DNA from 3 places in the Cobetia sp. SIMBA_158 genome. Region 2 is predicted to be linked to each of the others. Evidence: predicted binding sites of a transcription regulator. Region 2 holds the regulator's gene; each other region holds the start of a gene.
The links. Region 2 encodes sigma-54, which starts transcription at its own class of promoters, with help from an activator protein. Its sites were predicted from a motif close to TGGCACNNNNNTTGCTNT; they were not measured.
Positions count from the first base shown of each region.

Region 1 (5,398 bases), on a different contig from region 2:
GGCCTCCACCCACGATGACAGCAGCATCCGTCAGCTGTTCCACCGTGTCGCCGATGACGAGGCGCGCTTCGAGGCGCTACGTATCCTGCTGCTCAAGTACCGCCCGGAATCCAGCGTGGTGTTCTGCAACACCAAGCGTCAGGCGCAGGAAGTCAGCGACGCGCTCAATGAGCACGGCTTCAGTGCCATGGCGCTGCACGGTGACCTCGAACAGCGCGAGCGTGACCAGACGCTGGTGATGTTCGCCAACAAGAGCACCTCGATTCTGGTGGCCACTGACGTCGCGGCGCGCGGGCTGGATATCGAAGCGCTGGATGCGGTGTTCAACTACGAGATCGCGCGTGACCTCGACGCTCACGTGCACCGTGTCGGGCGTACCGGCCGTGCCGGCAGCTCCGGCATTGCCTGCACGCTGTACACCGAGAAGGAAGACTATCGCCTGACCAAGCTGGGTGAATTCCTCGAGCAGACGCTGGAAGCCGAGCCGCTGCCCTCGAAAAGCATGCTGACGCGCGAGCCGTTCCATGCGCGCATGGCGACGCTGCAGATCGACGGTGGCAAGAAGGACAAGCTGCGTCCCGGCGACATCCTCGGCGCGCTGACCGGTGACGGCGGCCTGGAAGGCAGCAAGATCGGCAAGATCAAGGTACTGGCGCGGACCACCTTCCTCGCCGTGGAGCGTGATGTCGCCAAGTCGGCACTCACCCAGCTGATGAACGGCAAGCTCAAGGGGCGCTCCTTCCGCGCGCGTCGTCTCAAGAGCTGAGGCGGGCAGCGTCGCTGACGTGCCTGACCGGTAGCGGCGAGAAGCCTGAGAGGGACTGAACCAGGCTTTTCATCTGCCATGCGACCTTGATATCACCCCAAGCGATGCCCGCCACCACGGCGGGCATCGTGCTTTTTGAGCAGCAGATTGACGCTCGCAGCCGCTGCGGGCGGTGGCTAAGCTTGAGGTAACGTCCCTGACCATCAGGGCGCTGATTCGGTACCTCGTGATGACTGCCAACGCCGTTGATAATCTTCGCATTCGTGAAGAACGTCTCATTGATCATGAGCGCATCTACCGCATTCATGAATCCGTCTTTGCCGGCCATCGTGAAGCGCGCCTGGGTGATAGATTGCGTCGAGGCAATCTGGCGCAGATCTCGCTGGTGGCCGAGCGTGTCACCGACCCGGAGACGGGCCGCCACCTCAGTGAAGGTGAGGGCGGCCTGCTGGGGCATGTGATGGTGTCGCGGGTGGAGCTTTCCGGCTACCCGGACCGCGTGCTGATGGCGTTGGCGCCGCTGGCGGTGCTGCCCCAGCATCAGCGTCACGGCATCGGCAAGCGACTGGTGATCTCGGCGGTCAAGCGCTGTCGGCTGCTGGGGGCGGGGGCCGTGGTGGCGGCAGGCCATGCAGATTTCTATACCCACCTGGGCTTTCATCCGGCGTGTCATTACGGGCTCTACTGCCATCATGACGACGTGCCGGGCTCCTTCGTCGCCTTCGAGCTGCTGCCGGACTATCTGGAGGGGCTGGGCGGTGAAGTGCAGTTTCCCGATACCTTCTCTGAGCTGGGTATCTGAGCAGCCTTGCGCGGGTGTCCTGAACAGCCCTGAGCGATTGGTTTTGATCAGCAACAGGCAACTCGGCGTTGCGTGACCCTTGAAACGGCAAGGCTCCCGCTCCATGTCATGGGTAACACCACGTGGCAGCCTGTGTGTGATGGCAGCTGTCGCGTCATTCCGACCGATGATTCAAGGAGAGACATCATGAAGCTCAAGACTCTGGGTAGTTCGCTGATGATTGCCATGCTCGGTCTCGGTGGCCTGTCGCTCGCCGGTTGCGAGGACGAAGGCCCGATGGAGAAGGCCGGTGAGAAGATGGACAACGCCGTCGAGGAAGCCGGCGATAGCGTCGAGAACGCCACCGATAGCTGAGGCTTGGCTGTCAGCGCTGCGATGAGTCCCCGCTGACCTGAGCTGTCATCAGACACAAGAAGGCCCCGCCTCCCATGAGGCGGGGCCTTCTTGTGTCTGGCTCGGGGAGAAGGAAATCCGCTTATGCCGAGGCGGGCTGCTGCTCGCTCTGTTGCTTACGGTCCGCGACGGCGGCGTCGTAGGCGCGGCTTTCCTCGGCTTCGGTGGCAGCGCTGAAGCGCACCAGCAGCGCGAACAGCGAGATCACGATCACGCCCATGCCCAGGTACATCAGGCCTTCCTGGTAGGTCAGCTCCTCACTGCGGAACAGGAAGCCCGCGGCGACAGCGCCCGCGTTGCCGCCCGCACCGACGATACCGGCGACCGCGCCGAGCGCCTTGCGATTGACGAAGGGTACGATGCCGAAGGTCGCGCCTTCCGCCATCTGCACGAAGAGGCTGAAGACCAGCATGATGCCGATGGCCACCGCGAGGGTTTCCATCTGGGCGAAGCCGACCAGCGCGACGCCTTCACACAGCAGCGCGATGAACAGCCAGCGCACGCGGCCCTTGAGGCCGGACTGGCGGGCGAACAGGTCGGAGAACACGCCGCCCAGGGTGCGGGCGAACAGGTTCATCAGGCCGAACAGCCCTGCGATGAGACCGGCGGTGGCAAGATCGAGATCGAAGTGATCGAAGAAGTAGATGGCGGCGACGTTGTTGATGGTCAGCTCGACCCCGAAGCAGGCGCCATAGACGAGGAACAGGGCCCAGACGCGAATGTCGCGTGCCGCCGCGCCGAAGGTGGCGCGCATGCTGTATTCCTTCTCGGCCTTGGGCAGCTCACCACGCTCACGCAGCTCGCTGAAGTTGCCGTCCGGCGCATCCTGGGTGAAGAAGTAGTAGGCGATACCGGTCAGGAACAGCACGATGCCCGGCACGACCATCGCCAGACGCCAGCCCAGGGTCTGCTCGACGCCCAGCATCAGCAGGCCGGCCATCACCAGCGGCATCAGCATCTGGGTGGTGCCGCCGCCCAGGTTGCCCCAGCCCGCGGTGGTGGCGTTGGCGGTGCCGACCACGTTGGGGCCGAACATCACGGAGGTGTGGTACTGGGTGATGACGAAGGAGGCGCCGATGGCACCGATGGCCAGACGGGCCAGGAAGAAGGATTCGAAGCTGTCGGCGAAGCCGATGCACATCACCGGCAGCGAGCCGAGGCACAGCAGCCAGGTGTAGGCCTTGCGTGGCCCGATGCGATCACACAGCACGCCGATGGCGAGGCGCACGATCACCGTGATGGCGACGGAGGCGATGATGGTGTTGCCGATCTGGGTCTTGGTCAGGCCAAGGTCGTCACGCACCACGGCCATCAGCGGCGCGATGCCGAACCAGCCGAAGAAGCAGACGTGGAAGGCGAACCACGACATGTGGAAGGCGCGCATTTGCGGAGTGTTGAAGCTGAACAGCCGGATGCGGCTGGCCTTGTTGCGGATATCCATGAGTGGGCTCCTGATTCAGCGTCGGTGCCGGGCACGAAGTCAGGTGTGCTCGGCGAGTGGTCGAACGGCTGTGAATGAACGACAGCGAGGGCGCCTCGTCATTGAGGGGCCTGGTTCGACGCACTCGTACTCCGAAGAGCCTGGTCCACGTCATGGATAGCGATGGCAGCAGTCGGTGATGCCATGGTTGCCGGCAGCAGAGCGTCTGTGCGGCAAGTGACAGGAACAAAGCAAGTAGCGCGCCAGTTGCGGGGGTGTGGGCGGGACAAGTCCCAGAAGATCAATGGCTTGGCGAGGGCGGTGGGTTGGCGCGCGCAGGCGGTGTCCCGGGCTGGATGCGCGCTCGATGCGCGCTGGCGGTGCGTCAGCAAGGCGCGAGGTACCAGTCTGGCGCACGCGACTGGCGCTGGGAGGGTCGGGACGGCGCGTGCCTCATTGCAGTGCAGCGACGCTTTCGGCTCGGCCGCTCTGAAGGCCTTTGGCCACAGGGTTGCACCAGATTGCGGCACGAATCCTGCTTGGGTGTACGGCAAGTCTCATGCCCGACCCAAGGAAACCTGACATGCCCGTGACCGTGCTGATCGTCGATGTCCGCAGTGAGCGCTCCGCCGCGCTGGAGCAGGCGCTATTGAGCGCTGGCTTCGAGGTGGCGCTGCGCGTTGACGAGCACGAGGACCTGCACGCGCTGGTCGAGCAGCATCAGCCCGATGCGGTGATCATCGACGCCGACCTGCCCAGCCGCGACACCCTGGAACATCTCGGCCAGCTGGGGCGACGCTATCCCAAGCCGATGATCATGCTGGCCAGTGAAGATGCCCCGGACCTCGTGCGTGAGGCGGCCGGCGCCGGTGTCTCGGCCTATGTGGTGGACCACGTCATGCCAGCGATGGTGCGCAGCATGGTCGAGGTCGCCATCACCAGCTTCGAGGCGCACCGTGCGCTCAAGGGGGAGCTCAACCGCACCCAGACCACATTGGTGCAGCGGCGCAGCGTCGATCGCGCCAAGGCCGTGGTGATGGAGACGCGCGGGCTCAGTGAAGATGCCGCCTACCAATACCTGCGCAAGACCGCCATGAACCGGCGCCTGGCCCTGCATGAGCTGGCCGATGAGCTGCTCAAGGCCGCGCGTCGGCGCTGAGCCGGTCGCCGTACTGTCCTTCTCTCTCGATCGTTCAAGAGGTGTGCGTGATGCCCACAGATGTACCCCTGAATGGCCATCAGCTGACGCTGGGCCTGATGCCACTCAATGATGCCGCGCCCTTCGTGGTCGCTGAGCAGTTGGGGCTTTTCCGCGAGGAGGGGCTGGCGGTGACACTCAAGTGGCAACCCTCGTGGGCGGCGTTGCGTGATGACCTGCAGACCGGTGTGCTGCAGGGTGCGCAGATGCTGGCGCTGATGCCGCTGACCTCGACCCTGGGCCTGGATGGCCGCGCCACGCCGGTGATCAGTGCCATGACGCTCAATCTGGGTGGCAACTCCATCACGCTGTCGCGCGCGCTGATGGCCACCCTCGGCGAGGACGGCCACGACCTCTCCAGTCCGTTGCAGGTCGCGAAGGCGCTGGCGGCGCATGTGCACGAGCGCAAGCAGCGCGGCGAGCCACTGCTCAAGCTGGCCAGCGTGCACCCGTTCTCTTCGCATCGTTATCTGTTGCGCTACTGGCTGGCGGCGGGCGGCATCAACCCGGACCGCGACGTCGAGATGCGCGCCGTGGCGCCGCCGCTGATGGCGGCGCAGCTGGCCAGCGGTGCGCTGGATGGCTTCTGTGTCGGTGAGCCCTGGAACAGTCTGGCGGCGGCGCAGGGCATGGGGCAGGTGGTGGCGGGCAGTCACGATATCTGGCGCTTCGGGCAGGAAAAGGTGCTGGGCGTGCGCGAGGACTGGGCGGAGCAGCATCCGCTGGCGCATCAGGCGCTGATTCGCGCGCTGCTCAATGCCTGCGCCTGGCTGGACCGCCCCGGCAATCGGGCCAGAGCCGCCGAGTGGCTGCATGACG
Region 1 covers NZ_JAWJYL010000006.1:9,279-14,676, forward strand. The annotation lists gene dbpA (ATP-dependent RNA helicase DbpA) at 1-766, shown strand, start outside; gene R2R70_RS10915 (hypothetical protein) at 756-1,094, opposite strand; gene R2R70_RS10920 (GNAT family N-acetyltransferase) at 1,119-1,568, shown strand; gene R2R70_RS10925 (hypothetical protein) at 1,755-1,922, shown strand; gene R2R70_RS10930 (NarK family nitrate/nitrite MFS transporter) at 2,044-3,402, opposite strand; gene R2R70_RS10935 (ANTAR domain-containing response regulator) at 3,965-4,540, shown strand; gene R2R70_RS10940 (CmpA/NrtA family ABC transporter substrate-binding protein) at 4,591-5,398, shown strand, end outside.
Region 1: the regulator sigma-54 is predicted to act here: its motif matches at 3,906-3,923, upstream of R2R70_RS10935 (ANTAR domain-containing response regulator).

Region 2 (5,398 bases):
CTCCGCGTACGCTGAGCGCTCGCCATCTGGCCAAGGCCTACAAGGGCCGCAAGGTGGTCAAGGACATCTCGCTGGAGATCCGCCAGGGCGACATCGTCGGCCTGCTGGGCCCCAACGGCGCCGGCAAGACGACCTCGTTCTACATGATCGTCGGACTGGTGCGCGCCGATGCCGGCAACGTCTCCATCGATGACAAGGACCTCTCCGCTGCCGCCATGCATCAGCGTGCACGCGCCGGCATCGGCTATCTGCCGCAGGAAGCGTCGATCTTCCGCAAGCTGTCGGTGGCCGACAACATCATGGCGATCCTGGAGACCCGCAAGGACCTGGATCGCAATGGCCGCAAGGCACGCCTTGAAGAGTTGCTCGAGGAATTCAGCATCACGCACATCCGCGCCAGTGCCGGTATGAGCCTGTCCGGTGGCGAGCGTCGTCGGGTCGAGATCGCCCGTGCACTGGCCACCGAGCCGGACTTCGTGCTGCTCGATGAGCCCTTCGCCGGCGTCGACCCCATCTCGGTGGGCGAGATCAAGAGCATCGTGCGCCAACTGCGCGACCGTGGCATCGGCGTGCTGATCACCGACCACAACGTGCGCGAGACACTCGATATCTGTGACACCGCCTATATCGTCGGCGATGGCCAGATCATCGCCCACGGTGATGCAGACTCCATCCTGGCCAACCAGCAGGTGCGCGACGTCTACCTGGGCCACGAGTTCAAGCTCTAGGGACTGCGGCTGCGCTGAGTCCTCGCGAGGTAAAAGCTTCGAAAGCCGCTGCGTGATTTTATCGCGTAGCGGCTTTTTCATGTCTGACATCAGACGCATGCATGACGTCCATACCACCTTGGTGGAAACATGGCATGCAAGTTGCTTTAATATTCACGGCAACCACTTGTCAGTGCCCCAAGTCACGGTATAGCGTAGTAAGCACGTTCCTTTGCCGTGAATTGACTGACTCCATGAAACCCACCCTGCAACTCCGCCTCGGCACCTCGCTGACCATGACGCCGCAGCTCCAGCAAGCGATCCAGCTGCTGCAGCTGTCGACGCTCGACCTGCGTCAGGAGATTCAGCAAGCCCTCGAGTCCAACCCCATGTTGGAGCTCGACGAGGACTACGAGTCGCTGGATGTCGTCGAGACACAGGATTCAAGCGAGATCTCCACTGCCGACTCCTCGAGCGAGATTCCCGAGGAATACCCCCTCGACAGTGACTGGTCGGACCTCTACCAGGACCACGCCGGTAGCCTGACCAGCTCCGGCAGTGGCAGCGGGAGTGAAGAAGGGCCGGACTTCGATCGCAATACCAGTGTCGAGAGCCTGCAGGACCACCTGCGCTGGCAGCTGGCGATGACCGACCTCGATGGCCGTGAACGCCAGATGGCGGAGAGCCTGATCGATGCCGTCGACGGTGCCGGCTATCTGAGCCTGTCACTCGACGAGCTGGTCGATGGCCTGCGCGGCCAGGGCCTGCCCGGCCTCAAGGCCTCCGAACTCGAGCAGGTATTGCTGCGTCTGCAGCAGTTCGACCCGACCGGCGTCTTCGCCCGTGATCTGCGCGAATGCCTGCTGCTGCAACTGGCACTGCTGCCGGATGACCTGCCGCTGCTGGCGCAGGCGCGCCGCCTGGTACGTCAATTCCTCGAGGCACTGGGCAACGATGATCGCAAGCTGCTCAAGCGCCGCCTGAGCCTTGACGATGACGAGCTGGATCACGTCATTCGTCTGGTGCGTGCGCTCGATCCGCGTCCGGCATCCGCTTGGGGCGAGCCCGCCAGCGATTACGTGATCCCAGATCTGCTGGTGCGCCATACCCGCCATGGCTGGCAGGTCGAGCTCAACCCGGAAGCGCTGCCCAAGCTGCGCATCCAGCCGGAATACGCCGCACTGATCAAGCGTGCCGACAAGTCCGCCGACAACACCTTCCTCAAGGACAACCTGCAGGAAGCGCGCTGGCTGATGAAGAGCCTGTCATCACGCAATGACACCCTGCTCAAGGTCGGCCGCGAGATCATGGCACGCCAGATCGATTTCCTCGAGCAAGGCGAGGAAGGCATGAAGCCGCTGATTCTGGCCAACATCGCCGAAGTGGTCGAGATGCACGAATCGACCATCTCGCGGGTCACGACCCAGAAGTACATCCACACCCCACGCGGCGTCTTCGAGCTCAAGTTCTTCTTCTCGAGCCAGGTCGGTGGCAGCGGCAGTGGCGACGCCCACTCAAGCACCGCCATTCGTGCCCGCATCCGCAAGCTGATCGCGGAAGAGCCGGCCCGCAAGCCTCTCTCCGACTCGCGGCTGGTCGACCTGCTCGCCAGCGATGGCATCGAGGTCGCACGCCGTACCGTGGCCAAGTATCGCGAAGCGATGGGCATCCCCTCCTCCAGCGAGCGCAAGCGTCTGGCCTGACGCGTCACCTGCGGCTGCCATGCCCTGCTTTCACCTCCACAATGGCAGCCGCCGCCAACCTCAAGCGCTGGATTTTCCGCTCATCAGCCTCTGACTTCGCGGGTAGCGGTACGCCTGTCGTACGCTCTGTCATGCCGTCAACCGCTCATCAATTGCCCGTCATGGGCCATGACGGCGCGCAGGATGACGGTAAAAAACCGCCGTTCCGGCAGCGTCATTCACCGTCAATCGCATGTTTTTAAAGTCACTTTTGCGCGCATTGCACCTGGATGACACCCGGAGAACCTCCCGGAACGCCGCTTGCTCCACGCAATCGAAGCGCCTGAAAGGCGACGTACATGCAGGGATTGGCGACGAAAACCCGCCTTCTTGCGCGTCTTTCACGCACCACCCATCAGACGTGCCCTTGAAGTCCACTCCGACACCCCTCACTGAGTTGAAGACAAGCACTGAGCCACGATGCAGCGCAGCGTTGATCTTTGCGCAAAGCTTGGGCATTGTCGGTACAGACGCTCACGACTTCTGACGCCACTGGCAAGGGTGCGAAAACATCGCCAGACGGTGGCCGTCAAGCCTGTTGCAGAGCGTCCGATCAGGGTTTGCTCGTAGTCAAAAAGGGTTACAATTGAATGGCAACCCGCTGGATAAAGGAGCGTGTCCATGCAAGTGAATATCACCGGGCATCATGTGGAACTTACCGATCCTCTCCGCGATTACGTCAACGAGAAGCTCGCTCGCCTCGAACGGCATTACGACAACATCACCAATGTTCAGGTGACACTGTCGATCGAGAAGGAGCGCCAGCAGGCTGCCTGCACCTTGCACGCGGCAGGCGCTGACCTCCACGCCCTGGCAGAAGACCCCAACATGTACGCTGCCATCGACGCGCTCGCCGACAAGCTGGATCGCCAGCTGGTCAAACACAAGGAAAAGTCCCAAGCTCGCTCTCAGGGCACCGGGACCCGTTGACCTTCAGCCATGACACTTGATCAGATCCTTCCCCCCGAGCGCACGCTGTACGGTGTCCCCGGGGGGAGCAAGAAGCGGGTGCTTGAATTCTTCAGCACCTTCATCGCACAGAACATTCCCAGCCTGGATAGCCAGGAAGTCTTCTCGCGCCTGATCGGGCGCGAGAGACTGGGGTCGACCGGCATTGGCCACGGTGTGGCCGTGCCCCATGCACGCAGCCCGCATTGCAAGACGCCAATCGCTGCGTTTCTGAAGCTCGGTGAACCCATCGACTTCGATGCCATCGACGGAGAACCCATCGATCTGCTGTTCGTGCTGCTGGTGCCTGAGGAAGCGGATGAGACCCATCTGACGCTGCTCGGGCAGGTCGCGGAATTGCTCAATTCCCCGACCAATCGCTCGGCCCTGCGCCAGGCAGACAGCCAGCGTGCACTCTTTGAGGCATTGACCCAAGCCATCGCCGAATTACCGGCGCGCTGAATGACAGGCCCGGACATCGTCCGGGCTTTCGTCTTGCTGGCCTTCCATCGGCCGACGTACAGCGCACTGATAGCGGGCAGCCTTCTGCCCCACCCCTGCATTCTTTCGACGTTGACCTCGCCCTTGGAGAGCACTTCATGAAGATCGTGATCATCAGCGGCCGCTCCGGCTCCGGGAAATCCATCGCTCTCCAGGCGCTGGAAGATATTGGCTACTACGCCATCGACAATCTGCCCGGCATGCTGCTGGCGCCACTGGTCGATCAGCTCGAAAAGGACAGCCCGGCGCGCCGGCGCATCGCGGTCTCCATCGATGCCCGCAACCTGCCGGAAGCCTTGACCCGCTTCCCCGAATTGCTCGACAACGTCCGCCAGAGCGGCATGGACGTGCAGGTCGTCTACCTGACCACCGATTCGCGAGTGCTGCTGGAACGCTACTCGGCGACCCGTCGTCGTCACCCTCTGACGCGCGACAATGACCACACCCTGGCCGAGGCCATCGAGATCGAGCAGAAGACGCTCGCTCCCATCCGCCAGAAGGCCGATCTGGTCATCGACTCGACCAACCTGAGCGTGCATGACCTGCGCTCGCGCATCACCGAGCAGGTCGCCCAGCACAGCTCCCGCCACCTGACGCTGACCTTTGAATCCTTCGGCTTCAAGCATGGCGTGCCGACCGACGCCGACATGGTGTTCGATGCCCGCTGCCTGCCCAACCCGTACTGGGACATCAATCTGCGCGGTGATACCGGTCGCGATGACAGCGTGGCCGAATTCCTGCAGCGCTACCCCACCGTCCAGGCGATGCATGACGATATCGCCGGCTGGTTGGAACGCTGGCTGCCCGCCTATCAGGACAGCAACCGCAGCTACCTGACGGTGTCCGTAGGCTGCACCGGCGGCCAGCATCGCAGCGTCTACCTGTGCGAGCAGCTGGCAAGCTACTTCGCCGAGCGCCTGCCTGAGGTGCGCCTGCGTCACCGCGAGCTGGGCATTCATACCGCGCTGAGCAACGCGGGTGAGGCGAGTGATCAGCAAGAGCATCAGCAGGAGCATCGCGATGGCCTCTCGTGAGCTGACGTTGACCAACCGCCGCGGGCTGCACGCCCGCGCAGCCACCAAGCTGGTCAATTGCTGTGCGCCCTATTGCGCGACGGTGATGGTCAGCCATGGCGAGCGACGCGCCAATGCAGCCAATGTGATGGCATTGCTGATGCTGGCCGCGCCCTGCGGCACCACGCTGCTGATCGATGTCGAGGGCGAACAGGCCGATGAGGCGATGCTGGCCATCGAGGCGCTCTTCGAGGCGCGTTTCGAGGAAGACGAATAACCGCCACTGACAGCGCTGTGGATTTGCGCTGTGCGCTCAGCCTTCCTCCCTCAGCCAGCTCGCTTCTTGGTCAACTATCTTTTCGGCCCGCTCGCTTATCGGCCAGCCCCCTCTGGCGGCCCCCTGGCAACACCATTAACTGCTCATGCAGGATGCCTAGCGCCTGTTCCTGCACCGGTTCCTGCGCCTGTCCTTGCACCTCCCCTTATA
Region 2 covers NZ_JAWJYL010000001.1:56,752-62,149, reverse strand. The annotation lists gene lptB (LPS export ABC transporter ATP-binding protein) at 1-728, shown strand, start outside; gene R2R70_RS00250 (RNA polymerase factor sigma-54) at 962-2,410, shown strand; gene hpf (ribosome hibernation-promoting factor, HPF/YfiA family) at 3,071-3,379, shown strand; gene R2R70_RS00240 (PTS sugar transporter subunit IIA) at 3,389-3,859, shown strand; gene rapZ (RNase adapter RapZ) at 3,997-4,932, shown strand; gene R2R70_RS00230 (HPr family phosphocarrier protein) at 4,919-5,188, shown strand.

Region 3 (5,398 bases), on a different contig from region 2:
ATGCCATCCAGCACGATGACATCCGCACCCGCCTTCACCGCCAGCTTGACGTCGTAGTAGGTGCGGGTCGCGCCGATCTTGACGTAGATCGGCACCTGCCAGTCGGTGATCTCGCGCAGTTCGGCAATCTTGATCGCCAGGTCATCCGGGCCGGTCCAGTCCGGGTGGCGACAGGCGCTGCGCTGGTCGATGCCCTGCGGCAGCGTACGCATGCCCGCGACCCGCTCGGAAATCTTCTGGCCCAGCAGCATGCCGCCACCGCCTGGCTTGGCGCCCTGGCCGAGCACGACTTCAATGGCGTCGGCCTTGCGCAGGTCGTCCGGGTTCATGCCATAACGTGACGGCAGATACTGATAGACGAGGCGCGAGGACTGGCCGCGCTCTTCCGGGGTCATGCCGCCATCGCCGGTGGTGGTGGAGGTGCCGATTTCCGAGGCACCACGGCCCAGCGCTTCCTTGGCCTGGGCGGACAGGGCACCGAAGCTCATGCCGGCGATGGTCACCGGCGTGCTGATCACGACCGGCTTCTTGGCATGGCGCGTGCCAAGCACGACTTCGGTCTCGCACTTCTCGCGATAGCCTTCCAGCGGATAGCGCGACATGCTGGCGCCGAGGAACAGCAGGTCATCGAAATGCGGCACCTTGCGCTTGGCGCCCCAGCCACGGATATCGTAGATTCCCGTCTCCGCCGCGCGCTGGATCTCATGAATGACATCGCGGCCGAAGGTGGCAGATTCCCGCAGTGCCGGGTTGTAGGGCTGTGTTTGAGTCTCGTCGGTCATGTTGAGCATCCTGATCAGTAGGCTGAGGCGTTGTCGACCTTGAAGTGATAGAGCTGACGCGCGGATCCATAACGCGTGAAGCTGGCCGGGTCTTCATCGATTCCGGCACTCGCCAGCAACTCCGCCAGTTCTTCCAGGTGCTCGGCACGCATGTCCTTGGCGATGCAGTCCGCGCCCAGCGATGCGACCGTGCCCTTCACGTAGATTCGCGCTTCGTAGAGCGAATCGCCGAGGCCTTCACCGGCATCGCCGCAGACCACCATGCGGCCCGCCTGGCCCATGAAGGCACTCATGGCCCCGATGTTGCCCTTGACGACGATATCCACGCCCTTCATCGAGATGCCGCAGCGCGCCGAGGCATTGCCTTCGATAATCAGCAGGCCGCCGTGGGCGGTCGCGCCCGCGGACTGGGAAGCATCGCCCTTGACCCGCACGCAGCCGGACATCATGTTTTCCGCCACCCCGACCCCGGTGTTGCCGTGGATGGTGACGCTGGCCTTCTGGTTCATGCCCGCGCAGTAATAGCCCGCATGGCCATCGATATCGACACTGATGTCGTCATTGATGCCGCAGGCGATGTTGTGGGCGCCGTCGGAATTGACCACTCGCCACTCACGCGCGTCCTTCAGGGTGTCGGCATCGTGCAGGGCCTGGTTCAATTCGCGCAGCCCTTCAACGGCCAGATCGTGTGTCTTCATCATTACGCGGCCTCCGAACGGGCGGTGTCTTTTTCCCACAGATACAGGCGGCCGGGTTCCGGCTCCCACACGCGGGCATCCTTGATGCCCGGCAGACTGGCCAGGGCACGGTATTCCGAGGCCATGGCCACGTAGTCATCGGTCTCGGCGATCACGGCAGGCTTGCAGGCGATCGGGTCACGTACCACGGCGAAGCCATCACGCGTGCCGATGGTGAAGGTGAAGAAGCCATCAAGGTCCTTCAGGGCGCCGGTGATCGCGGCTTCCAGGCTGTCGCCCTGCTCCAGACGCCAGGTCAGGTAGCCGGCGGCGACTTCGGAATCGTTGTCGGTCTCGAAGCTGATGCCCTCACGCTTGAGCTTGGTGCGCAGCCAGTTGTGGTTGGACAGCGAGCCGTTGTGGACCAGGCACAGATCACGCCCGGTGGAGAACGGGTGGCTGCCCTGCAGGGTCACGGCGCTTTCGGTCGCCATGCGGGTATGGCCGATGATGTGGCTGCCCTGCATGCCCTTGAGGCCATAGAGGCTGGCGATATGGGCCGGCAGGCCCACCGCCTTGAGGATCTCGATGCTCTGCCCCACGCTCAGCACGCGAATCTGCGGGGCGCTGTCGGCAAGCCAGCTGCGCACGGCACTTTCTTCCCCGGCGATCTTGAATACCGCGACACTGGCATTGCTGAACCAGTCCGCCACCGTGCCGACCTGCTCGCCCAGGCCCTTGGCGATCGCCTCCCAATCCTCATCGGCACCATCGCTTTGCAGCGTCAGCTTGATGCCAGCGTCAAATTCGTCGCCATAGATGGCGAAGCCGGCGCTGTCCGGGCCGCGATCGGTCATCGCGATCAACATCGGCTCGAACAGCTCCCCCAGGCGCGATTCCAGCGCCGGGTTCTTGAGATAAAGCCCTACGATTCCACACATGGTGATGTCCTCTCACGGGCAGGAGGCGTCTCCTGCCTGATGTCTTGAGCGTGGTGGTGACAGTGGCGACCCTCGTCTGGCATGCCCCGCGAGATCCGCGAGCGCCGCCGGATGAGATCAGAAGAATTCGGCGTAGCGCTGGACTTCCCAGGCACTGACCTGCGCGTTGTAATCCAGCCATTCCTCGCGCTTGAGGCGCATGAACTCGGCGCAGATTCCCTCGCCCAGGCTCTCGCGCAGAATGCTGTCCGCCTCGAGCGCATCGATGGCCAGCGCCAGATTCTGCGGCAGCTTCTCGATGCCCTTCTCGGCGCATTCGCTCGGGGTCAGCGAGTAGAGATTTATGTTGTGGGGCGTGCCCGGGTCCAGCTTGCGCGCTACGCCATCCAGCCCCGCCGCGATGATGGCGGCGTGCACGAGATAGGGGTTGCAGCCGGCGTCCGGCAGGCGGAACTCGAGGCGACCGTAGGGCACACGCACCATGGCCGAGCGGTTGTTGTCCCCGTAGGCGATGAAGACCGGCGCCCAGGTCGCGCCGCTGGTGCTGCCACCACCGACCAGACGCTTGTAGGAATTGACGGTCGGCGCGGCAAAGGCACACAGCGCCGGAGCATGTGCCAGCAGTCCGCCGAGGAAGTGGTACGCCAGCGGCGATAGGCCCATGCCCTGGGCGTCGGAATCATCGCCGAACAGGTTGCGGCCGGTGTCATCGCACACGGACAGGTGGAAGTGCATGCCATTGCCCGGGCGGTCCGCCAGCGGCTTGGGCATGAAGGAGCACACCATGCCCAGGTCATTGGCGATCTCGCCGGCGGCCATGCGCACGAAGGTGAAGCGGTCTGCCGAGGTCAGCGCATCGCTGTAGGTGTAGTTGATCTCGAACTGGCCGTTGGCGTCCTCGTGATCGATCTGATAGACGTCGAAGTCCACCGCCTGCAGCGATTCGACCAGACGTTCGAGGAATTCACGCGAACGCGACAGGCCCTTGTAGTCGTAGCAGGGCTTGGCGAGGGTATCGCTCTCGTCCACCGGCAACAGCTCACCCGCCTCCCCCCTGCGGAACAGCGAGAATTCCGGCTCCAGCCCGCTATTGAGCGTCCAGCCCTTCTCCTTCAGGCGCTCCAGCTGCTTGAGCAGCACCACGCGGCTGTCGTTGGCGAACGGCTGACCATTGACGTAGCCATCACAGGCCATGCGCGCATAGCCCGGCTGCCACGGCACCAGCGACAACGAGCTCAGATCACCCCGCGCCATGAAGTCCGGCCCCTCCGGCGACATGCCGAGACCACTGACGGCGAAGCCGGCAAAGCCGGCGCCCTTCTCGACCACATCCATCAGGCAATTGGCCGGCACGGACTTCGTCTTGGCAGCGCCATGAATATCCACGAACTGCGCCAGCAGATAGCGAATGTCGTGATCCTTGATGAACTGTTGCGCGTTTTCGGGTGACATCTGGGTTTCCTCTGAGAGCGGACCGGGTTCCATCTCCCTCGACACTGTCTGCCACCCCGGGAAACCTGACCCCTTGTGGTGACTCGCCACGTCAAGATAGCGGATGAAACGAGTTTTTGTGATTCCTGCTGGTCAACTTTATTTCCCCCAAAGAAAAGCATGCAGCATGCCATTTCGCCAGTTGCCGCCCAGAGCTTTTCACCAACCTCCTGTTTTACATGTAAATTTATTTTCCAAGCTCGTTTTACCCCACAGGAAACGCCAAGTGATCCTGAGTGAATTCCTGCCCGTTTCTCGAAATAGGCATCATTTCGGTGCCCAAAGCCCTCTCTTCGCACCATCATGACGCAAAGCGCTAATATTCACGCCCTGATTCGTGCTGCCAATCGGCGTCTGACTCGCTCAAGGGCTGCCGTGGCCATGGCCTTTGACGGAATTGGCAAGCCCCTTGCTTAACTATGGGGAATGTTTCTTTCCTTCCAAGAATCGACTCTCGTGCGATCAGGCAAGGCAAGCAGCAGGCACAAGCCCTGGTGAAGCGCCTGAAGAGGCGAAAGAACAACAACACCTCCTGCGGCGGATGCGCGTCTTGCGCGACATCATCGCCAGCATCAGCAGGACTACGGCACCCCCCATTTACGCTAGGCAGCACGACTCACAGGAGAAAGGGACGCATGGCGAATTCATGGCGCATCTCGGCACTGGCCGAACAACACCGCAAGCTGGGCGCGGAGCTTGAAGACTGGAATGGCATGGGCACCGCCTGGAATTACGCCGTCTCGGACACGGCCGATGACCACGAGACCATTCGCACCCGCGCCGGTCTGATGGATGTCTCGGGGCTCAAGAAGATCCACTGCAATGGCCCGCATGCTCAGGCCGTGCTGGATTACGTCACCACGCGGGACATGTCCAAGCTGTATCCGGGCAAGTCGGTGTATGCCAGCGTCTTGAATGAGGCCGGCAAGTTCGTCGACGACTGCATCGTCTATTGCCTGGCGCCGAACTCCTACCTCGTGGTGCACGGCACGGGCACCGCGAATGAAATGCTGGCCAAGAGTGCCCTGGGGCGCGCCGTCAGCCTGACCTTCGATGACGACATGCATGACATGTCACTGCAGGGTCCGGTCGCGGTGGATTTCCTGGAGCGTCACGTGCCGGGTATCCGTGAGCTGCGTTACTTCCACCATCTGCAGACCCAGTTGTTCGGCTGCCACGTGATGATCTCGCGCACCGGCTACACCGGCGAGCGTGGCTACGAGATCTTCTGCAAGGCCAAGGATGCCCCCTCTCTGTGGGAACAGATCCTCGCGGAGGGTGCCGACATGGGCATCAAGCCGTGCAGCTTCGGTACCCTTGACTGGCTGCGGGTCGAGAGCCACCTGCTGTTCTACCCGGCGGACAATTCCGAAACCTACCCGTACCCCGACCAGCCGGTGGGCGACACCTTGTGGGAGCTGGGCCTGGACTTCACCGTCTCGCCGGGCAAGACCGAATTCCGTGGCGCCAGCGAACACTTCGCGCTGCAGGGCAAGGAGCGCGTCAA
Region 3 covers NZ_JAWJYL010000007.1:148,110-153,507, reverse strand. The annotation lists gene R2R70_RS12405 (FMN-binding glutamate synthase family protein) at 1-782, opposite strand, end outside; gene R2R70_RS12400 (protein glxC) at 797-1,483, opposite strand; gene R2R70_RS12395 (class II glutamine amidotransferase) at 1,483-2,400, opposite strand; gene glnT (type III glutamate--ammonia ligase) at 2,518-3,852, opposite strand; gene R2R70_RS12385 (aminomethyltransferase family protein) at 4,527-5,398, shown strand, end outside.
Region 3: the regulator sigma-54 is predicted to act here: its motif matches at 4,290-4,307, upstream of R2R70_RS12385 (aminomethyltransferase family protein).